DNA from 2 places in the Pseudomonas sp. H1_A03 genome. Region 2 is predicted to be linked to the other one. Evidence: predicted binding sites of a transcription regulator. Region 2 holds the regulator's gene; the other holds the start of a gene.
What was found. The regulator FliA, encoded in region 2, starts transcription of late flagellar genes. The targets are predictions, from matches to a motif close to CTAAAGTTTNNNNNNNNNNNGCCGNTAA.
Positions count from the first base shown of each region.

Region 1: AB4O35_RS16800 (methyl-accepting chemotaxis protein) is a predicted target of FliA. The motif match lies at 7,078-7,105, and genes of this name have one in related genera.

Region 1 covers NZ_CP162829.1:3,615,320-3,627,301, forward strand. The annotation lists gene AB4O35_RS16770 (APC family permease) at 1-1,263, shown strand, start outside; partial or broken gene AB4O35_RS16775 (hypothetical protein) at 1,322-1,792, shown strand; gene AB4O35_RS16780 (LysR family transcriptional regulator) at 1,886-2,842, shown strand; gene AB4O35_RS16785 (TetR/AcrR family transcriptional regulator) at 2,938-3,543, opposite strand; gene AB4O35_RS16790 (multidrug effflux MFS transporter) at 3,561-4,781, opposite strand; partial or broken gene AB4O35_RS16795 (hypothetical protein) at 4,855-5,103, opposite strand; gene AB4O35_RS16800 (methyl-accepting chemotaxis protein) at 5,388-7,013, opposite strand; gene AB4O35_RS16805 (acyl-CoA dehydrogenase family protein) at 7,338-8,528, opposite strand; gene AB4O35_RS16810 (flavin reductase) at 8,788-9,315, shown strand; gene AB4O35_RS16815 (LysR family transcriptional regulator) at 9,372-10,313, opposite strand; gene AB4O35_RS16820 (cytochrome b) at 10,314-10,871, opposite strand; gene AB4O35_RS16825 (catalase family peroxidase) at 10,871-11,947, opposite strand.
Region 2 covers NZ_CP162829.1:5,638,832-5,650,813, forward strand. The annotation lists gene motD (flagellar motor protein MotD) at 1-639, opposite strand, end outside; gene AB4O35_RS26045 (flagellar motor protein) at 655-1,395, opposite strand; gene AB4O35_RS26050 (protein-glutamate methylesterase/protein-glutamine glutaminase) at 1,395-2,525, opposite strand; gene AB4O35_RS26055 (chemotaxis protein CheA) at 2,573-4,789, opposite strand; gene AB4O35_RS26060 (protein phosphatase CheZ) at 4,801-5,589, opposite strand; gene AB4O35_RS26065 (chemotaxis response regulator CheY) at 5,608-5,982, opposite strand; gene fliA (RNA polymerase sigma factor FliA) at 6,152-6,892, opposite strand; gene fleN (flagellar synthesis regulator FleN) at 6,889-7,722, opposite strand; gene flhF (flagellar biosynthesis protein FlhF) at 7,829-9,145, opposite strand; gene flhA (flagellar biosynthesis protein FlhA) at 9,158-11,272, opposite strand; gene AB4O35_RS26090 (cold-shock protein) at 11,463-11,666, opposite strand; gene AB4O35_RS26095 (cold-shock protein) at 11,711-11,982, opposite strand, start outside.

The DNA of each region.
Region 1 (11,982 bases), 2.0 Mb from region 2:
GCACAGGGCGTTGGTTTTGGTGCCATGACATTTCTGGCTGCCATGGTGGCAGCGTTGGCAATTTCACAATGTAATGCGATGAGTTTTGCCGAGCTTTCTCTGATGTTTCCTCAAAAAGGAACACTGGCTACCTATACCCAAAAAGCACTAGGTCATGTCCCAGCTATTGTTGCCGTTTTTGCCGGTTACATTGTTGTATCCGTGCTGGCGGTGCCGGTTGAGATGTTTATGATTGATATTATTGTGTCCAAACTGCTGCCTGGCTTCGTGCCAACTAAGTCAATATCTCTACTTATTCTGGTCGGCCTTACCATTACTAATTTAATGGGGGCAGACGTATTCGCACGAGTACAAAACCTGCTTGTTGTAGTCATGGTGAGCGCAATTGCACTGGTGTCATGTGTTGCTATCACGGGAACAGCACAACCACACCCAGAGTTGGCGGGTACTCCGGTTGACTGGAGTTTTGCTAGCGTGACTAACTTCGGTTTTATCGGATTCATTGCACTCTCGATGTGGTGTTTTGTCGGCATAGAGTACATTTGCTCGCTGATAGGCGAGGTAAAAGGTCCACATAAAAATGTTCCTCGCTCCATGCATCTTTCCTTGTTCGTAATATTTTTCTTATTCGTCGGGTTTGGCTATGGTATAACCTTTTATATGGACTCGGAAACCTTGGTTAGTGCTAAAATGCCATATGTTGACTTTATCATGGCTGTATTTGGTAGCTCTACCGGCTTGGTGATTACAGCCGTTGTTGCACTTACTGCGACTTCCAGTTCTGTTAATACTGTACTGGCAGCCGTTCCAAGAATGATGCATGGGATGGCTGAACAAAATCAGTTGCTACCCATTTTCAAAAAAGTTAATCGTTATAATGTGCCTTGGGTAGCCACCGTAGTGCTGAGCATTTCGATAGTTATTCCTTACTTATCGCTTGATATTGACTCGATCATCCTATTTGTTATCGCGGCCAGCACCAGTTACCTTATCGCCTACTTGATTGCGCATCTGAATGTGATTGTCTTGCGTAAGCGGATGCCGGATCACCCACGTCCATACCGCTCTCCGTTCTTCCCTTTACCGCAAATCTTTGCAATTGTTGCCATACTGTATGTGGCCATCAATAATTCCCCCTCGCCGGCGTTGACGAGTTCTGTTTATGCCATTACTGGCGGCATGCTTTCGTTCATCACCATCTGTAGCGTTATCTGGGTTAAATTTTATATGAAACGGGGTATTTTTGAGCCTGATATGGACTAATAAAACTGGGCGCAAGGTAGGCGTTCATTGGTAAGCGCCTACCCGCTACGCTCAATCGATTAACTTGGCCATCGGTATTTCCACTCTTGCAGCGTTGATCGCTGGCAGCATACAAACCAGCGCCTACGAACTTTACTCAGATGAAGATACTCACCTCAGCGCTAACCTCGAAGCCACGTGCGGTGTCTTTAACAGCCAGCAGAACTACTCGAACTCCGGCAGTAAGTCTAAGGGTTCGTCTACCAGGCGCGAAGGTTATATCAAGTACGGAATCAGTGGTGATCAGGGCCTGGCTGGCGCTCTGGCGAACGGTTCGAGGCACTGGGTAAAGACGGCCCAGACGTGTCCTTCGGCCGCCAGAGGGTTACGGTCGGCGATGGTTTTCTAATTTGCGGCGACGGCACGAACTTCGATAACGGTTTGGCCGATAGCGAGTATAAACGGGGTGGCAGTACCTACTTGGTTGGGAGCATGCAAGAACTTCGACAAAACGGCCGTGCTGCGTCTCGATGGTCAGGAGGGTTGGCGCAGAGAAACGTGAACCACCTAAGCGATGAGACGTGTCCGGGATTCAAAATGCGTCTTAGTCGGACAGAAAGTAGCCTGATGAGCGGTGACAGTAATGAGATCCAATGTCCTACTGGACTTCCAGGACCAACAACTCAAATATCTCTTCTTCAGCCATCAACTCGGATCGATGCGTGCAGCGGCTGACGAGCTAGGCATTGCCCCCTCGTCGATCAGTCGACAGATTGCCAAGTTAGAGGCGGAACTAGACATTGATCTGGTAGAGCAGGGCACTCATCGGATTCGCCTGACTGAGGCTGGGCAGGTTGCGATTGATTATTACCGTGCCAGGGCTAGCCAGCATGAAGCGTTGCTGGATCAGCTCAGCGAGTTGCGAGGGCGTTTTCTAGGTACGACTATCATTGCCATCGGAGAAGGATTGCTGGGCTCCCAGGCAATCGTGGAACTGCAAAACTTTTTCAAGCAATACCCCGATGCTCATATCGAAATCATCATCGCGCCGTCTTTTGAGGTACAGCGGATGATCCAAGATGACGAAGCGCACATTGGCCTTGCTTTTTCGCCAGCAAGCACAGCCACCCTCCGCAGTTTGTATGCGTTCGAGCAGCCGCTCCGTGCGATTGTGTCCAGGGAAAGTCCGTTGGCAAAAAAGCATGTGCTGACGTTAACAGATCTTGCCAATACACCGTTGGTTTTGCCTGGCCCCAAATACCGCGTTAGGGAGCTGGTTACTCAAGCTTGCAAGGATGAGCCGTTTACGATTGAGCCGGTGGTTACCGCCAACTCACTACAGGTCATCCTGGACCTGGTCCGCGCAGGGATAGCCAGTACCGTGCTGCCAGAACTGCCCTTGGTTTCCGAGCTGACATCAGGGTTGTTCAAGGCGATCCCGTTAGCATGTGAGGCAATGAGCAGTACCGAAATGCGAATCATCGTTCGCCCATCCCGCAAGCTTTCCCCAGTGAGCCACGCGTTGATACGCCATCTTGCCAGAGCTATTTCATTGATGCGTAGAGGCGATGGCCGTACTGCAAAGAGTATGCTTGTCTGAGTGTGTTTCTCATTAAAAAGGCAGCACGGGAGGCGGGCAAGGGAGCAAGGCGGATGATAGCGTTTAGATGTTTTTGCAAAATTTGAATGGTTGATTTATCCATGCGCCACCTTCCCCACAGCCAGAGACAGCGAATCACCAAGAATGCGCCACAAAGCGGTAAGACGCCGACAGTAGGTGCCTTCACTACAGTAAATCAACTCGACATGAAGGCTGTCGACAACCGCTATATAAGCATCCTGAAACATTGAAATCTCGTTCGCCGACAGGGCTGGATACCTGTTCTCAAGGCTTGCGCCAAAGCGTTCATGAAGACGGTCCAGATAGGCTTCAAAGCCACTTGTCACCGATGCCTTTAACTCCGAAGGCGGAAAGAATGCCGTTCGCAGCAGGAAACGCAGGGCAGCGGAAGACTCGTAGCGGTTTGAAAGATTGTCCGTGTACAGCTTGCCGGGCTCGTCATCATTCGCCGGGACGCTTGCAAACATCTCTTCGATATAGTGCCTCTCCGTCGCCAGCGCCAGATTCAGCACGGCGTTGAACAGATCATCCTTGCTCTTGAAGTGCGCGTATAACGAGGGCTTGCGCATACCTGCCACGACAGCGATTTCATTGAGCGACGAGGCGTCGTATCCCCGCTCAGCGAAATGCACCAGAGCGATATCACAGATTCTGCTTGCGGAAGGGCTCAGCACTTTCATCGGGATGACCTTTTAATTCAGTGATTTAACGCGGTGATGTGCTCGGCCCTGCCTTCGCGCACACTGACCCAGGTCAGCGCACCCACCATAACGGCGCAGACTATCAGGAATGCGCACCAGGCAATGGCGCCATAGCTGCTCGCCCAACCGGTCAACGGTGTGGCGAAGGCCGAGATGCCAAGCTGAAACGCGCCGAGCAATGCAGCCGTTGAACCCAGGGCAGTGGTTTGCGAAGACATCACCAGCGTCATCAGTGAGGTTTCTGCAATCCCCAATCCAAGCAGTGCTACCGCGACACCGGCAGCCAGCCAGTACAAACTAGAACCAGATACTGCTGCGCCGTAGGCCATGACAGAACCTGCAAAGATGCAAAAAGCTCCAGCCGTTGCCATGCGGGCCAAACCGTACTTGCCCACCAGTCTGGTAGCCACGACGGCCCCTATGAGAATCGCGATGCCGGTTGCGCCAAACAGCGTACCGAACTGGGCAGCAGGCAGTCCGTATTCCTTCTGATAAACAAATGTAGCGCCGCCCACATAGGCAAAGAGAAAGAAGAACACGGCTGACAGCGCTAAAGCTGGCCTTAGAAAACGACCGTCTTTTGCGAGGCGCGCATACGTGCGTATCGCAAGGCTCATATTCAATGGCTCGCGCTTTTGCATTGGTAGTGTTTCAGGCAAAACAGCCATCGAATTCACCGCCACCAGCGCACCGAGAACAGCCAGTACCAGCATGACGGCCCGCCATCCGAAATGCGCCTCAATGTAACCACCCAACCCCGGGGCGATGATGGGAGCAACACCTTGAATGGTCAGCAGCAGGCCAAAAAGTTTTGCTGCCTGAACGCCCTGAGTGACGTCACGCACCATGCTCATGATGACCACCAACGTCAAAGCACTGCCTATCCCTTGGGCAAATCGTGCCACGAGTAGCCACTCAAGGGTTGGTGCCGCTCCTGCAGCCAGCGCACTCAAACTGAACAGCAACAAGCCTGCTATCAGTGGACGTCGACGGCCCAAGGCGTCGACTACCGGCCCGAACAGCAATTGTCCAAGCCCCATTGCCAATAAAAAGACCGTGAGCGTCAGCTGAATGCTGGCAACACTGGTCGAATAATCAACCGCCATTTCGGGCAGGCTTGGCAAATACATATCGACGGCTGAGGGCCCCAGTGCGGCGATGGCCCCCAAGGCAATGGCAAACTTCAGTGAAGGATTGCCGAAATGACTCTTTTCCATAACAAACTCATGATTGACTTCCTACCGGAAGGTAGGAAAGTGGCGTGAAGTTAACGAGAACCGAGAGGCAAGGTCAAGCGGTTATTTTCTTAGTGGCCAGGCAGCACCTGCCAGCGCTCCGCGCAATGCATGCGCACGAAAGTGTTTTAGGCTTCAGTTCAAAGTGTTTTTTCAAGAAGCGGCTGAAATGAGCGGAATCTGTGAAACATCATTTTTAAGCGATCGAGGTAAGCGACTCAGTGCGCAGCAACGGGTTGGCCAAATCGATCACGCTGCGTTCGAGCCTGGCGCGCTGGATGTATCGACAGACGCCGTCACCTTCCGCACCAGCGATGGGGCGGAGAGGGTGGCCATCTCGTTGTAGTCGGGGCAATTTTGAGGCAACACAGAGGACCACCTGGCGCCGTTATCCAGCGCCACGGTTGGCCCACACGCCAACGGGACGCTTAGCGCCAATGGCCGTAACTTTGTGGGCGGGATCAGGGTTCAAATTGAACTCTATGAGAGCCAGACTTGCCTGCGAACTAGGCGCCTTGGTGTATCAGGCAGACCTCTTCATCGTACGCGCGGGCAAGCCTCGCTCCAACAGATGGCCTCCGATACCTATTACAAGCGAAACCTCGACACCATGCTGTTCAGGTCAACCGCCAGGCGGGTCAACTCGCCGCTGGCGGCGCTGGTCTGGGCGGCGCCGTTGGAAGATTGCGTCGACAGGTCTCGGATGTTGACCAAGTTGCGGTCCACTTCACGGGCGACTGCAGCCTGTTCTTCCGCAGCGGCGGCGATGACCAGGTTACGCTCGTTGATCTCGATCACTGCGGTGTTGATGGTTTCCAGCGCCAAGCCTGCGCCTTTCGCGATGCTCAGGGTAGATTCAGCACGGTCAGTGCTGTTACGCATTGAACTGACCGCTTTTTGGGTGCCGCCTTGAATGCTGCCAACCATACGTTCAATTTCGCTTGTGGACTGTTGGGTGCGATGGGCCAAAGCGCGTACTTCATCGGCGACAACCGCAAAACCGCGACCGGCTTCACCGGCCCGGGCCGCTTCAATAGCTGCGTTCAGCGCCAGCAGGTTGGTCTGATCCGCCAAGCCACGAATCACGTCCAGAACCTTGCCGATGTCGCGGGACTCCTCCGCAAGATTACCAATCAGATCGGCGGTGCTTTGCACATCCCCGCTCATGCGTTCGATAGCGTTGACGGTTTCGTGAACTAGATCCCGGCCATCGCCTGCTGACGCCGTCGCGTTTTTTGACGCCTCTGAAGTGCTCACTGCGTTACGCGCCACTTCTTCGACGGCGCTGGTCATTTCGTTGACTGCAGTCGCGGCTTGTTCTATTTCGTTGTCCTGCTGCGCAAGGCCGCGGGCGCTTTCATCGGTAACTACGTTCAGCTCCTCGGCAGCGGAAGCCAGTTGTGTTGCGGATCCGGAAATACGCATCAAGGTATCGCGCAGTTTCTCCTGCATTTTTTGCATGGCGAGCAGCAACCTGCCCGCTTCGTCAGTGCCATCAACCTTTATCGGTCGGGTCAGATTACCTTCGGCTATGGTTTCAGCCGCTTCAAGTGCCAACGCTATAGGTTGGGTGATGCTCTTGGTCAGCAGCCAGGCAAACAGCATGGTCAGCAGCGAGGCAATAATGAGGAGGCCGACAACCCAGTTGAACGCAGAGCTGTACTGGTCAGCAGCGGATTGATTGATGATAGCCAGCTGGGCGTTATTGAAGTCAGTAAGCTTACCCAACGCCACGTTTATCTGCTCAGCGTTAGCCGCAGACTCGGCGTTCAGCACGCGCGTTAGCTCCTGCAGATCGCCAGCCCGACTGAGGGTAACAAGGCGCGTTTCAATCTTGCGATATTCACCCATCAGCCGCATATAGTCGTTGTAGTCGGATTGCTCTACAGGGGATGAAATCAGTTTGGCGTATGCTGCCTGCGACTGGTTAAGTTGTTGGTTTTGTTCCGCAAGTAATTCGATGGTCCTGTTCTGAATATTTGGTTCGCGATCAGTTAACAGCCGATGCGATAAAACCCGCATGCGGACGCCCGTCACCGTTAGAGCATTCAGGGTCTGAAAGCTAGGGACGCCATTTATCGCGATGTCGTCGCCAGCTGCTCGGATCTTGCTCATCTGAGAAAGGGCGAAGAGGCCGAGAATCAGCATGAGCGCGCCTATCAGGGAGAACCCCAGAAATGCGCGCGGAGCAATGTTCATTGTTCTTATTGTCATGGTTTTCCCAGAGCGTGGAATGTGCTCCCCGCAAGCAGCGGCGGATGGCCCAGCGCATAAGTTTTTATCGGTCGCTTGATGACACACTTGAGCGAAAACAGCTGTGTGCCGCATATTAAAACTGATATTGCCCACTCACCAACTTACATACATCGACTGATGTCGGCCCGATGCAGCCCGATTGCGACAATCTTCAACCCAGACGGCCTGGACGCGATTTTCGTTCAGTTGGTAGAGACTCGCTAACAAGGTTGCATATTTCTCTTACAGAATCAGCTCTAGAGGCTGCAGCAGCGTGACAGAAGCTGCTGTGCATAGTGGTGCTCAAGGATAGGGGATGGTCGGTTCGATGCCCGCGAACACCGCGCCAGCGCCGTCGTAAGTCGCTTCGCCGAGGAAAGCATGCTGTGTCACTACCATGGAGTCGCGTACGATCCATTGCAGACGATTGTCATTGAAGATGGCTGCAGTCCCCGCCAGTCGATAAGCCTTCATGACTACGTCCGCTCCGGTATGAGCGGCATGGGTGGCGCTGAGACGTAATAAGTTAGTCTGCTGCAGGGTCACCGGATTACCGGCGATGAGCGAGGCCCATACAGCTTCGGCGGATTCGTAGAAAAACGCCTGGGCGCTTCGCAGCATCGCCTCTGCCTTACCCAGTTCGCTGCGGTAATAAGCGCGATCACCCAAACGCGGGGCACCGGTGACAGTCTTGGTGCTGCCCGACATTGCGATCACCAAGTCCAGTGCTGCGCGTGCCAGCCCGAGGTTAACGGCGGCGTGAACTTGCGCCTGGTAGGAAACAGACGGGTAATGATAGAGGGGCTCGTCAATTGTGGAGGCACTGCCCCGCACGAAAGTCCACTCGCGTTGGACGTTCTTTTGGTGCAATTTGAGGTCATGGCTCCCCGTGCCTTGCATCCCGACAACATTCCAGTTGTCGACGATCTGCACTTCGCTTGCCGGGAACACAGCGGTCAGCGGTTTGCCTGCCGTCGGTCCTCCACCGTTGGCCGATGTGCCACCGATGCCTACACCAATCCAGTTGGCACCTTTGCACCCACTAGCAAACCGCCAGTGCCCGCTGACTTCCCAGCCATTTTCAGTCTCTTTGGCAGGTTGTAGAGGGTAAAGGCCGCCAGCATAGACCTGGTCTGGCCCGTTGGCATAAATCAATGCTTGGGTTGCCGGGGGGAGTGCCGCCAGGTAGATGTTGGCTGAGCCGAACGCGGTCACCCAACCGACCGAACCGTCGGCTTCGGAAACCCGCTCTACGATGCGCAGGAACTCGGCTGGAGGCAGCGCATCGCCACCGAAACATTTGGGAGTACTGGCGCGGAAGATACCCACTGCTTTCATTTTTTCAATCATGTCTAAAGGGACATGGGAGCGTTGGTTAAACTCGCTGCGACGCTCGGCAATCTCCGCAATCACATCATCCAGGGAAATCGCCTTGATGCTGATTGGAGCGCCTTCACGTGTGTCACGATCATCGAAATTGTTTTTGCTGTTCATGTTTATTGTTCTCTGGCTAGGGTGATTGCATACACGTTCAGAATGCGTGGGATGATAAGAAAAAATCAAATTCGGAATATGAATAAGCTAAATAATCCGTGGGAATTAACTGTCGTGCCATGCGCCTCTAAAGGGGAGGGCGTTTAAGGGCGATGGCTATTCCTGCTGTCAATAGTACGTATGAGTAAAGCGAATTTGACCGAATGAACAATCCCTCTCAACATGGATTCACCAAGTCAATAATTAAAAGGTGAAGGTTATGGTTAGCGATCAATCAAAACAACATTTTCGGCAAGCGCTGTCATTGTTGTCTGCGGCGGTGAATATCATTACTACCGATGGCCCCCATGGTCGCTTCGGATTAACTGCGAGTGCGGTCTGTTCGGTCACTGATACGCCCCCAACATTATTGGTTTGCATCAACCGTAACAGTTCAATTCATGAAGCGTTGCTGGGCAACAGGGCGTTGTGCGTAAATATACTGACCGGTGATCTGGAGGGTGTTGCGCGACAGTTTGCTGGCATGACCGACCTGCCGCCTGCTGAACGTTTTGCCGGCCAGGATTGGCGGACAGGCTCCTCGGGCTTACCGGTGTTGAACGACGCCCTAGCAAGCCTCGAAGGAAACATAGTAGATATCAAGGAAGTCGGATCGCATTCGGTATTATTTGTCGAAATTAACCAAATTCAGGTCCGTGAAGAGGGGGAGAGTCTGATTTACTTTGGGAGAAACTTTCACCGTCTGGGGCGGGCTGCAGCCGTCAACGTACAGACGTCGGCATCCTGAATAGTTGCAGTTCCCCATTCGTGGGTTACAGGGTTTATAAAGAATGCTCGCACGCCTCATTTGATATGAACTCCAGTATGGCTGCCGGAGGCAAACAGACTAATGATTAACCCGCGCAGCCAGGTTATCCCGGCATCCGATAGGAAACGGCTATGGCAATAAAGTCCCACCGAGATGGCTGGCAATTCGATGGGCAGACTCAGCAGCCGATAGCGCTGGTCGTGGTTTAGCTGCATGGCAATGGCACGCGGCAGAATCAATGCCAGATCAGTGTTGGCAACGATTTTCGGGGCAATCGTGAAGTTAGGCACTTTCAGAGCGATTTCGCGCGCAATGCCGGCCTTTCCGAATGCTGCATCGGCGGTTACGCCATGGCCGGTAATATTGCTCGAAACGTCAACATAGCGCAGGGCGAGTATGTCCTGAACGCTCAATTCATCTTCCTGAAAAGGATGGCCGTCGCGCAACAGACAAATGAATTCGTCGTCTAGCAAGTTTTCGTGGATGCACTCTTCACCAAGTTCTACCAGATAGCCTATCGCGATATCTACATCACCTTTGCGCAATGCCATAGCCAGTTGCTCTATAGGCATTTGACGCACATCCAGGCGTACTTTCGGCGCCTCGCGCGCTAGCACTTCCATCACCGTCGGTAGCACATAAAGTTGCGACATATCCGACATGGAGATGCGAAAAGTACGATCCGCTGTTTTCGGTTCAAAGTTCGAAAACATCATTAATGCGCTTTGAATAATAATCAGCGCATGTTCAATGGGTCCGTGCAGGCGAATAGCTGCGTCAGTCGGCTCCATCGACGTTGCTGTTCGTACGAACAGCGGATCGTCAAACACATCGCGTAGTCGACGCAGTGCGTGACTGACGGCGGGCTGGCTGAGGTGTAGGCGTTCGGCCGCGATTGTCAGGCTGCGGTGTTCCCAAATAGCCACAAAAGTCCTGAGAAGATTCAGATCGATCGTGGCCATGTTGATGTGCGTCATTTATTTACCACGAGCCTTACGCGTGATGCTGGAAAAGACGCCGTCGCGGTATATCCAAGCATGTATCAGCGCTGCGCAAAGATGTCCTAACACAAGCAGAAACAGAGCCCAGGCGAATAACCCATGTGCGGCCCGAAACCAAGCGTAAAGCGCGGAGCTGACAGGAGCAATGGGTGGAAGGTTCCAGCCCGCGAACATGGTGACAGGCCAATTTCCGGCAGAGAGCGTCGCCCAACCGAGCAGTGGCAGGCAGAGCATCAGCAAGTAGAGCAATAGATGCGAAACATGCGCCGCCATTGCCTGCCAGTACGGTACGCTGGCAGGCAATGGCGGCGTGGTGCTTAAAAACCGATTGCCTAGACGCAGGGTAGCCAAAAGAAGAATGGCGATTCCCAGAGGCCTATGAAGATCAATGAGCCAGGGACGCAGGCTCAGAGAAGCCATCATGCCTACACCTATAAATAGCATAGCCAGGATAAGGACAGCCATGAGCCAATGGAGAAGCCGTGCCGCGAAGTTGAAACTTTGCACACCGGTGTGCTTCTGCTGGGTATGCATTATTTGATTTCCTTTTTGCCAACCGCGTCAGTGGCTTTACCAAAACCGACTTCTCGTAATCGGGCGTTATAGGACTGGGAGTAAATACCCGCACGGGCTGCAAGCACCGGATCGTCTGAAAGCGCTATTCCTGAAGGTACAAGCGTCGGGTCAAAGTTAATGTCACGACATGCCCCATGAGTTTGCTCTACCACCTGGTTGACCTCTAACGTCCCAGCGATTACCTCCTTGCGGTTGCTCGGCCATGGTTGAGAAGGGTCGTTCACCGGATCTCCCGCCTCGGCCAGTTGGAATACCAGATCCCAGTACAAGGGTGCTACACCCACACGCTGAGTTATTTCATTAAACAGGAAGTCATGACTGGCTTGCGCATGAGCCTCTTTGCTCAACATCTCTACCGCCGCATGAGGGCGCATGGACCAGCGCACAGGTTGACGTTTTCCATCCGCTGCAATGAGTACGAAGGCGTTGATGGAATTATATTCGGTTCCTGCAAAACTGGCCGGCCAAGTCGCGTTCGCCTCTCGCTCTACAGACTTGCGAGCCTCTGGATATTTTTGAAAAAACGCGGCCACCTTGTCCGGGGCTGGTTGTCCAGTGGCAGCCACCGGTTCAAAGGCCTCGACCTGCGCCAGGAAACCCTCGGCATCCCGAGTCGCGAAGTAGGGTTCGTTGTTGAGCTTCATTCGCCACTGTGACTTGTCGTCGCCTACCAGCATGAGTGCCATGCTGACGGTCGCCGTCGAATTGTCCGCCGCATGCGGGTCCACGGTGCCGATTGAAAAACGCCCGACGGCGGGGATGTTGGCCGGTAGAAAAATACGTGAGGTCGACAGAGGGACGGCCTCGCCGCTCGCATGAAAAGTCCCACTGAAACACATACCCTTACCGTGGGCCCGTCGATAGCCTGGTGGAAAATTATCTAGGGAGTCACCCAGAAACTCTTTTGTGGTAACGCCGGTGCCTAAGAATCCTCCTGCCCAGGCAAAAGCCAGCACAAGAGCAGTCGCGATACTGAATATGCCCAACAACGGCACTCGATATTTCCATAAACCCTGAAGGTTATTCTTAAGCATAAAATTCTCAGCTGCACGTTGTCAGGCAGCGCTGG
Region 2 (11,982 bases):
CAGGCGCCCGGGGTTCACGCCCTGCATCGCGAGCATGCGCACGATGCTCGACGCCCGTGCTGCCGAAAGCTCCCAGTTGGTCGGGTACTGCGCGGTGGCGATCGGGAAATTGTCGGTAAAGCCTTCAACGTGGATCGGGTTTTCGAACGGCTTCAGAATCGTCGCCACCTTGTCGATGATGGTGAATGCCTGGTCGCTGGGCATCGCATCGGCACTGGCAAACAGCAGGCTGGAATTAAGCTCGATCTCCACCCACAACTCATTGCCACGCACGGTCATCTGGTTGGAACTGATCAAGTCGCCAAACGCGGCACTGATGTCGTCGGCGATGCTTTTCAGCGGATCGCTGGTGCCACCGACGCCGGCAGCGGTTTCATCGCTATCGTTGACCAGCGGCTTGGCCGGGGTCACGGTCTTGGGCCGTTCTTCGCCGATCGGGATCGGCTTGAGGGCGCGGTCGGCGTCGTTGAACACGCCAATCAGCGCCTGGGAAATGACTTTGTACTTGCCTTCGTTAATCGACGAGATCGAGTACATCACCACGAAAAACGCGAACAGCAAAGTGATGAAGTCCGCGTAGGACACCAGCCACCGTTCGTGGTTGACGTGTTCTTCAGGCTCGCGACGACGACGGCTCATAATCGATATCTCCCATCAATCCATGAAGCCCTGGAGCTTCAATTCGATGGAACGCGGGTTCTCGCCCTCGGCAATCGACAGAATGCCTTCGAGCAACATTTCGCGGTAACGCGACTGGCGCATGGCAATCGACTTGAGCTTGCTGGCCACCGGCAACAACACCAGGTTGGCACTGGCCACACCGTAGATGGTGGCGACAAATGCCACGGCAATACCGCTGCCCAGTTGCGACGGATCGGCGAGGTTGCCCATCACGTGGATCAGGCCCATCACCGCACCGATGATGCCGATGGTCGGCGCGTAGCCGCCCATGCTTTCATAGACTTTGGCGGCGTTGATGTCGCGGCTTTCCTGGGTGTAGAAATCCACTTCCAGGATGCTGCGGATCGCTTCCGGCTCGGCGCCGTCCACCAGTAATTGCAGGCCTTTGCGCGCGTAGCTGTCGGGCTCCGCATCGGCCACGCCTTCCAGGCCCAGCAGGCCTTCCTTGCGTGCGGTGAGGCTCCAGTTGACCACGCGGTCGATGCCGCCTGGCAGGTCCACGCGAGGCGGGAAAATGATCCATATCAGAATCTGCATGGCGCGCTTGAACGAGCTCATGGGCGATTGCAGCAACGCCGCGCCCACGGTGCCACCGATCACGATCAGCGCCGCCGGGCCGTTGGCCAGGGCGCCGAGGTGGCCGCCCTCAAGGTAGTTGCCGCCGATAATCGCGACAAACGCCATGATGATGCCGATCAGGCTCAAGACATCCATCAGAGGCAAGCCTCCACCAGATGCTTGCCAATGTCGTCCAGGCTGTAGACCGCGTCGGCCAGGTCCGCTTTGACGATGGCCATGGGCATGCCATAGATCACACAGCTGGCTTCGTCCTGGGCCCAGATGGCGCTGCCGCCCTGCTTGAGCAGGCGCGCGCCTTCACGGCCGTCGGCGCCCATGCCGGTGAGCACCACCGCCAGAACTTTGTCGCCGTAGGACTTGGCGGCCGAACCAAAGGTGATATCCACGCACGGCTTGTAGTTCAGGCGCTCATCGCCCGGCAGGATTTTGATCGCACCACGGCCATCCACCATCATCTGCTTGCCACCCGGGGCCAGCAGCGCCAGGCCAGGACGCAGGATGTCGCCATCCTCGGCTTCCTTGACGCTGATGCGGCACAGCTTGTCCAGGCGCTCGGCAAAGGCCTTGGTGAAGGCGGCAGGCATGTGCTGGATCAACACGATCGGCGCCGGGAAATTGGCCGGCAGTTGGGTCAATACGCGTTGCAGGGCAACCGGGCCGCCCGTGGACGTACCAATAGCGACCAGCTTGTAGGCTTTACGCTTAGGTGCAGGCGAATGCGCACTTGGCGCAGACGCACGTGCCGGCATCACCGCAGGCCGTGCAACCGGGGCCGGGGCCGGAGCTGGGCGACTGAATGAGGAACTAGCGGGTGCAGCAGGGGCCACCACCGGTGCAGGCGCTGGCGCGCTGAATAAGCTGCGACGGTTACTGCGCGAAATGCTGTGCACCTTCTCGCACAGCATCTGCTTGACCTTCTCAGGATTGCGCGAGATGTCTTCGAAATTCTTCGGCAAGAAGTCCACTGCGCCAGCGTCCAACGCGTCGAGGGTCACTCGGGCGCCTTCGTGGGTCAGCGAGGAGAACATCAATACCGGGGTCGGGCAGCGTTGCATGATGTGCCGAACTGCCGTGATGCCATCCATCATCGGCATCTCGTAGTCCATGGTGATCACGTCCGGTTTCAACGCAATGGCTTGATCAATCGCCTCTTTACCGTTGGTGGCCGTGCCGACCACCTGGATCGTTGGATCAGCGGAAAGAATTTCCGAGACGCGGCGACGGAAGAAACCCGAATCGTCCACCACCAGGACCTTGACTGCCATAAACACTCCGTTAGGCGGGGCGGGCTAACCGCCCTGCCCCACCAGAATCAAATACGCCGAGCGGCGTAACGCTTGAGCATGCTCGGAACATCGAGAATCAGCGCGATCCGACCGTCACCGGTGATGGTCGCACCCGACATGCCCGGGGTTCCCTGCAGCATTTTGCCCAAAGGCTTGATGACCACCTCTTCCTGGCCAACCAACTGATCGACGACAAAGCCGATACGCTGGGTGCCCACGGAGAGAATCACCACATGGCCTTCGCGCTGCTCTTCATGGGCAGCCGAAGCGACCAGCCAGCGCTTGAGGTAGAACAGTGGCAACGCCTTGTCGCGCACAATCACCACTTCCTGGCCGTCCACCACGTTGGTGCGCGACAGGTCGAGGTGGAAGATCTCGTTGACGTTGACCAGCGGGAAGGCGAAGGCCTGGTTGCCCAGCATCACCATCAGGGTCGGCATGATCGCCAGGGTCAACGGCACCTTGATGACAATCTTCGAGCCCTGGCCCTTGGTCGAGTAGATGTTGATCGAGCCGTTGAGCTGGCTGATCTTGGTCTTCACCACGTCCATGCCCACACCGCGACCAGACACGTCGGAAATCTCGGTTTTGGTCGAGAAGCCCGGGGCAAAGATCAGGTTGTAGCATTCGCTATCGGTCAGGCGGTCGGCGGCGTCCTTGTCCATCACGCCACGCTTGACTGCGATATTACGCAATATGGCCGGGTCCATGCCTTTGCCGTCATCGGTGATCGACAGCAGGATGTGGTCGCCCTCTTGCTCCGCCGCCAGGATCACCTTGCCGCCACGGGACTTGCCCGAGGCTTCGCGTTCTTCCGGGGTTTCGACGCCGTGGTCGACGGCGTTGCGCACCAAGTGGACCAGCGGGTCGGCCAGGGCCTCGACAAGGTTCTTGTCGAGGTCGGTTTCTTCACCCACCAGTTCCAGGTTGATCTCTTTCTTCAACTGGCGCGCCAAGTCGCGAACCAGGCGCGGGAAGCGGCCGAAGACTTTCTTGATCGGCTGCATCCGCGTTTTCATCACGGCGGTCTGCAGGTCGGCAGTCACCACATCCAGGTTCGACACGGCCTTTTGCATGGCTTCATCGCCGCTGCTCAGGCCCAGGCGCACCAGGCGATTACGCACCAGTACCAGTTCGCCGACCATGTTCATGATGTCGTCCAGGCGTGCGGTATCAACGCGCACGGTGGTTTCGGCTTCACTGGCAGGCTTCTCGGCAACCGGTGCCGCTGCAGCACGTGCAGGCGCCGGAGCGGCGGCCGGTGCGGGCGCAGGCTTGGCGGCCGGTGCAGGGGCGGCGGCTTTGGCGGCAACCGGTGCAGCCGTGGCCACCGCAGCGGCCGGAGCAACTTCGCTGAACTTGCCCTTGCCGTGCAACTCGTCCAACAGGGATTCGAATTCGTGATCGGAAATCAACCCATCGCCTGCCGGTGCAGCAGCGGCAGGCGCTGCACTGCTGGCAGCCGCTGCAGGCGTGGCGGCGACGGCCGGCAAGGCATCGGCCGCGAAGGTGCCCTTGCCATGCAGTTGGTCGAGCAACGCTTCAAATTCGTCGTCGGTAATGTCAGTGCTGACGGGCGCGGCAGGTGCCGCGGCAGCCGCCGCCGGTGGCACGGCGTCGGCCGCGAACTGGCCTTTGCCGTGCAACTGGTCGAGCAGGGACTCGAACTCAGCGTCGGTAATGTCTTCGCTGGTCGGCGCCGCTGCCGGAGCAACGGCGGCCGGTGCTTCTGCCTCGGCCTTGACGGCACTGAGGGAGTTGAGCAGCTGTTCGAACTCGCTGTCGGTCACGTCCGGCTCGGCCTCAGCCAACGGCTCAGGCGCCGCTTCTGCTACCGGCGCAGCCGACAGGTCGGCGGGCTCCGCATAACGTGCCAGCGCAGCCAACAGTTCCGGCGTGGCCGCGGTGATCGGGGAACGTTCGCGGACTTCGCTGAACATCCCGTTGACCGCATCCAGTGCTTCGAGAATCACGTCCATCAACTCCGAATCAACGTGACGCTCACCCTTGCGCAGGATGTCGAACACGTTCTCGGCGATGTGGCAGCACTCCACCAGCTCATGGAGCTGGAGGAAGCCGGCGCCCCCTTTTACAGTGTGAAAACCGCGAAAAATTGCATTGAGCAGGTTCGCATCATCTGGTCGGCTTTCCAGCTCGACCAGCTGTTCGGACAGCTGCTCTAAAATTTCGCCGGCCTCTACAAGGAAATCCTGAAGGATTTCTTCATCGGCGCCGAAGCTCATGTGGGTGCTCCTTAGAAGCCTAAACTGGATAACAGGTCATCAACATCATCCTGACCCGATACAACGTCTTCACGTTTATCGGCATGAATCTGCGGACCTTCACCCTTGGCGAGATGTTTTTGTGGATCTTTTTCCGAGAGGATCGCTTCGCGGTCATGTTCGATACCGGCAAAACGGTCTACCTGGCCTGCCATAAGCACTAATTTGAGCAAGTTGCTTTCCACTTCGGTGACCAACTGGGTCACACGCTTGATCACCTGGCCGGTGAGGTCCTGGTAATCCTGGGCGAGCAGAATGTCGTTGAGGTTGCTGGAAACCGTGCGGTTTTCCTGCTCGCTGCGTGACAAGAACCCTTCGACCCGACGCGCCAGCTCACGAAACTCTTCAGCCCCGACTTCGCGACGCATGAAGCGGCCCCAGTCAACGCTGAGGGCCTGGGCTTCGGTGGCCATGCCATTGACCAGGGGCGTGGCATTTTCCACCAGGTCCATGGTGCGGTTGGCCGCCGCCTCAGTCAGCCTGACCACGTAGGACAGGCGTTCGGTGGCATCGGTGATTTGCGAAATTTCTTCGGCCTGGGGCATATGCGGGTCAATCTGGAAATTGACGATCGCACTGTGCAGCTCGCGCGTGAGCTTGCCCACTTCCTGATACAGGCCGCGGTCACGGGTCTGGTTGAGCTCATGGATCAACTGCACCGCGTCGCCGAACTGGCCTTTTTCAAGGCTTTCGACCAACTGGTGAGCATGCTTTTTCAGGGTCGACTCAAAGTCTCCCTGTGACGTTTCTTTATGCTCCATAGCTCCCCCGCGATGGCATTAGCCGTGGATGCGTTCGAAGATTTTTTCGATCTTCTCTTTCAAGGCCAATGCAGTGAATGGCTTGACCACGTAACCGTTAACCCCGGCTTGGGCGGCTTCGATGATCTGCTCACGCTTGGCTTCGGCGGTCACCATCAGCACAGGAAGGCTGCGCAGCTTTTCGTCAGCACGCACGTGGCGCAGCAAGTCGATACCGGTCATGCCCGGCATGTTCCAGTCTGTTACCAGAAAGTCGATGCTGCCGCTGTTGAGGATCGGAATGGCTGTGATGCCGTCATCCGCCTCGACCGTGTTAGTGAACCCAAGGTCACGCAACAGGTTTTTTATGATCCGCCGCATCGTTGAGAAGTCATCAACGATGAGGATTTTCATGTTCTTGTCCAATTCGACCTCCAAGCAGTCTTAAACGCGCCCAGCACCTGGACGCGCCATTTCATTCAACAGGCATTACACAAAAAGGACTGCCGGGGCCACCACGGGTCGAACCCGCGAAGGTCAATCACCGTCGCGGTATCGTCTGCAGTGCCCCCCACACTGCCTGTCAGCGCGCTCGCCACTCTCCCAAACGCCCCCGCAAGCGGGCTGCGCACTGGCTATGCAACTGGCTGACCCGCGATTCACTGACCCCCAGGACCTCACCGATTTCCTTGAGGTTCAGCTCTTCGTCGTAGTACAGCGCCAACACCAGCCGCTCACGCTCCGGCAAATTGGCAATCGCTTCCGCCAGCGCCCCCTGGAAGCGTTCATCTTCCAAGTCGCGCGATGGCTCCATATGAGCGCTCGCGCCGTCTTCGTGCAGCCCTTCGTGTTCGCCGTCCTGCAACAGGTCGTCGAAACTGAACAAGCGGCTGCCCAAGGTATCGTTCAAAATCCCGTAATAATCGTCGAGACTCAATTGGAGTTCGGCCGCAACTTCGTGATCTTTAGCGTCGCGACCGGTTTTTGCTTCAATTGCGCGAATTGCGTCACTGACCATGCGCGTATTGCGGTGTACCGAACGCGGCGCCCAGTCGCCTTTACGCACTTCATCGAGCATCGCGCCACGGATACGGATACCCGCATACGTCTCGAAACTCGCCCCCTTGCTCGCGTCGTATTTGGTCGACACTTCGAGCAAACCGATCATGCCGGCCTGGATCAAGTCTTCGACCTGGACGCTGGCGGGCAGGCGTGCCAGCAAGTGATAGGCAATGCGCTTGACCAAGGGCGCGTAGCGCTCGATCAACTCGCCCTGGCTGTCACGGGCAGACTTCTTGTAAGCGTTGTAGCCGTTCGCTGTCATAGCACCGGTCCTGCGCTCGTCTGATGCACCAATCGCTCGACGAAAAACTCCAGATGCCCCCGAGGGTTGGCGGGCAACGGCCAGGTATCGACCTTCTGGGCAATAGCCTTGAACGCCAATGCGCATTTGGAACGAGGGAACGCTTCGTAGACTGCACGCTGCTTTTGCACAGCCTTGCGCACACACTCGTCGTAGGGAACTGCGCCAACGTATTGTAAGGCGACATCGAGGAAGCGGTCCGTGACCTTGGTCAACTTGGCGAACAGGTTGCGCCCTTCCTGCGGGCTCTGGGCCATGTTGGCCAGGACGCGGAAGCGGTTCATGCCGTAGTCGCGGTTAAGCAGTTTGATCAGGGCGTAGGCGTCGGTGATCGAGGTGGGTTCATCGCAGACCACCAGCAAGACTTCCTGCGCGGCGCGCACGAAGCTGACCACTGACTCGCCGATCCCGGCGGCGGTGTCGATCACCAGCACGTCGAGGTTGTCGCCGATATCACTGAACGCCTGGATCAGGCCGGCATGCTGCGCTGGGCTCAGGTGCACCATGCTCTGGGTGCCAGAGGCGGCCGGCACGATGCGGATGCCACCGGGGCCCTGCAGCAGCACATCGCGCAGCTCGCAGCGGCCCTCGATCACATCGGCAAGGGTGTGTTTGGGCGTCAGCCCCAGCAGAACGTCGACGTTCGCCAGCCCCAGGTCAGCATCCAGCAGCATGACGCGACGGCCAAGCTCTGCCAGGGCCAGGGACAAATTCACTGACACGTTAGTTTTTCCGACGCCACCTTTGCCGCCGGTCACCGCGATCACCTGTACGGGATGCATGCTGCCCATTTTATTTCTTTACCTTGTCTTGCTTAGACGCAGGCTACATGGCTTGGCCGCGTGAATCGCTTGCAGACCATCGATGTAGATACATTTCATTGTGTTCATCCTGACCTCAACCCACCCGTTTTGCGGGGCTGTGGTAAAGGTCGGCGAACATATCGGCCATCGCTTCCTCGCTAGGCTCTTCTTGCATTTGCACGCTGACTGCACGGCTGACCAACTGATGACGGCGCGGCAGATGCAGATCATCCGGAATCCGCGGCCCGTCGGTCAGGTAGGCGACCGGCAATTCATGACTGATGGCCAGGCTCAGCACTTCACCCAGGCTCGCGGTTTCATCGAGCTTGGTGAGGATGCAACCGGCCAGGCCACAACGCTTGTAACTATGATACGCAGCGGTAAGAACCTGTTTCTGGCTGGTGGTTGCAAGCACCAGGTAATTCTTCGACTTGATGCCACGCCCGGCGAGGCTTTCCAGCTGCATGCGCAAGGCCGGGTCGCTGGCTTGCAGGCCGGCGGTATCGATCAGCACCACGCGCTTGCGCAGCAACGGGTCGAGGGCGTTGGCCAGGGACTGGCCCGGATCGACGTGGGTCACCGGCACATTGAGAATTCGGCCCAGGGTCTTGAGCTGTTCCTGGGCGCCAATACGGTAGCTGTCCATGCTCACCAGCGCGATATTCTGCGCGCCGTACTTGAGCACATAACGCGCCGCCAGCTTGGCCAGGGTGGTGGTCTTGCCCATGCCGGCAGGGCCGACCATGGCAATCACACCGCCCTCTTCCAGAGGTTCGATTTCCGGCGTGGTGATCATCCGCGCCAGGTGCGCCAACAACATGCGCCAGGCCTGGCGTGGCTCTTCGATTTCGGTGGTCAGGGCCAGCAGGTCGCGCGACAACGGGCCGGACAGGCCGATGCGTTGCAGGCGGCGCCACAGGTTGGCCTGTAGCGGCTTGCTGCCTTGCAACTGCGTCCAGGCCAGCGAGCCTAGCTGCACTTCGAGCAGTTCGCGCAGGCCGTTGAGTTCAAACCGCATCGAGTCGAACACACGCTGGTCGACGCCAGCAGCCGGGGCTGGTGCGGCGGGACGCGGCGGTTCTTTGAAGGTCGGCTCAACCAACGGCTCGGAAGCCGTCAGCGGCAAGCCAGCGAACAATTGGCGATTGGTGGTGGCATCGCTGTCGCCACGCATGCTCAGTTCAGCCTGGGCCGAGACAATGCGCGACGCGGTCTTGCGCAGCTCGTCTTCGAGCTCCATGTTCGGCACGCGCGGCGCCAGTGCCGAGGGGGTGTAATCCAGGGCAGCCGTCAGCTCGACACCGCCGGCAATACGACGGTTTCCGATAATCGCGGCGTCGGCGCCCAGCTCATCACGAACCAGTTTCATGGCCTGACGCATATCGGCGGCGAAAAAACGCTTAACTTGCATAACCCACTACCCTCAGCCGTTCGGCCCTACTGTCGCGACGATAGTCACTTGCTTATTGTCAGGAATTTCCTGATAAGCCAAAACGTGCAAATTCGGTACTGCCAGGCGCCCAAACCGCGACAACATCGCCCGGACCGGGCCCGCCACCAGCAGGATCACTGGTTGGCCCTGCATTTCCTGGCGCTGCGCGGCGTCGATCAACGAACGTTGCAGCTTCTCAGCCATGCTTGGCTCCAGCAGGACGCCCTCTTCCTGGCCTTGCCCTGCCTTCTGAATACTATTCAGCAAAATCTGTTCCAACCTTGGTTCCAAGGTGATCACAGGCAGCTCGGAGTCAAGCCCTACAATGCTTTGCACGATTGCGCGGGACAATCCGACGCGCACCGCAGCCACCAAGGCGGCAGTATCTTGACTCTTGGCGGCATTGTTGGCGATGGCCTCGGCGATGCTGCGAATGTCGCGCACCGGTACCTGTTCGGCCAGCAGCGCCTGCAACACCTTGAGCAATTGCGACAGCGAGAGGATGCCCGGCACCAGCTCTTCGGCGAGTTTTGGCGAGGCTTTGCCGAGCAAACCCATCAATTGCTGGACTTCCTCGTGGCCGATCAGCTCGTGGGAGTGCTTGTACAGAATCTGATTGAGGTGCGTGGCGACCACGGTGCTGGCATCCACCACCGTGTAACCGAGGGACTGCGCCTGACTGCGCTGGCTGATTTCGATCCACACCGCGTCCAGGCCAAAAGCCGGATCTTTGGCGGTGATGCCGTTGAGGCTGCCGAACACCTGCCCTGGGTTGATCGCCAGCTCGCGGTCCGGGTAAATCTCGGCTTCGGCCAGGATCACGCCCATCAAGGTCAAGCGGTAGGCGCTCGGCGCCAGGTCGAGGTTGTCGCGGATATGCACGGTAGGCATCAGAAAGCCCAAGTCCTGCGACAACTTCTTGCGCACACCCTTGATCCGCGCGAGCAATTGGCCGCCCTGGTTGCGGTCCACCAGCGGAATCAGGCGGTAGCCCACTTCCAGGCCGATCATGTCGATCGGCGTCACGTCATCCCAGCCCAACTCCTTGGTTTCCTGGGCGCGGGCCGGGGATGGCAGCAGCTCCTGCTGACGCGCAACGTCCTGCAAGGCCTGCACCTTGACCGCATTTTGTTTTTTCCAGAACAGGTACGCACCACCACCGGCAAGGGCCGCCATGCTCAGGAACGAGACGTGGGGCATGCCCGGCACGATACCCATGATCGCCATGATGCCCGCCGCCACGGCCAGCGCCTTGGGCGATGCAAACATCTGCCGGCTGATCTGCTTACCCATGTCTTCGGAGCCCGAAGCACGGGTCACCATGATCGCTGCCGCTGTGGATAACAACAGTGATGGCAATTGCGCCACTAAACCGTCACCGATGGTCAACAAGGCGTAAACCTTGCCCGCATCGCCAAAGGTCATGCCGTGCTGGAAGATGCCGACCGCGATGCCGCCGATGAGGTTGATGAACAGGATCAGCAAGCCAGCGATGGCGTCACCGCGCACGAATTTGCTGGCACCGTCCATGGAGCCGTAGAACTCGGCCTCTTGGGCCACTTCCAGGCGACGGGATTTGGCTTGGTTCTGGTCGATCAGGCCGGCGTTGAGGTCGGCGTCGATGGCCATCTGTTTGCCGGGCATGGCGTCGAGGGTAAAGCGTGCGCTCACCTCGGAAATCCGCCCGGCACCCTTGGTCACCACCACGAAGTTGATGATCATCAGGATCGCAAACACCACGATACCGACCACGTAGTTACCGCCAATCACCACCTCACCGAAGGCCTGGATCACCTTACCGGCGGCGGCGTGGCCGTCCTGGCCGTGGAGCATGACCACGCGGGTGGAGGCCACGTTGAGCGCCAGCCGCAGCAGGGTCGCCACCAGCAGGATCGTCGGGAATACCGCGAAATCCAGCGGGCGCAGAGCGTAGACGCACACCAGCAAGACGACGACGGACAGGGCAATGTTGAAGGTGAAGAACACGTCCAGCAGGAACGGCGGCATTGGCAACATCATCATTGCCAGCATCACCAGCAACAACAACGGCACACCCAGATTGCCCCGTGAGAGGTCAGTCAGGGTGGTACGTGCAGTGCCGAGCATTTGAGAGCGATCCACCACCGGTATTCCTCGTATCCCTTGAAGCAAAGTTTTGACGCTGGGAGGCGTCCTGGAGGCGGTATTGCAAGAAGCCTTCCAACTTTGGTTCCGGGCGTGGATAACCTTACAAGCGACCGAGCTCACAGGGTGTAAACCGATTCCACACTTTAACTGTGTTCGACTTATGAATGAGTTAGAGCTTACGCACGTTCCCGGCCTGTGGTCCTTTAGGCCCCTCGGTAATTTCGAACTCCACTTTTTGATGTTCATCCAAACTTTTATAGCCAGCATTTTGAATGGCTGAGTAGTGGACAAAAACATCCGGACCGCCATTTTCGGGCGTGATAAAGCCAAACCCTTTTTCCGCGTTAAACCACTTCACCGTGCCTGTTTCCATCACCGTTCTCCTGCCGTCACTTCCAAGGATTTGCGCCGGGCGTGCTAGATCAGTTTCATGCGATACGCGTAGATGCCCTTGGGGCGGTGGATTCTGGAGAACTGCACCCGCTGGCCCTTTCTAAACCACAGCCCTGCCGAACTATTGAGATCCAACATTACTGGCTCTCGCTCACCGTCCGGTTCGATCAGACCTTCTCCGGTGGTGCGGCTATAAGATTTGATCGTGCCTATCACCCTTTCCATGATCACCTCCTGCATCTCTTGATTACCTGCGCGCAGTGTCTGGCGCCATGGAACCGCAAGCGTCCAACACT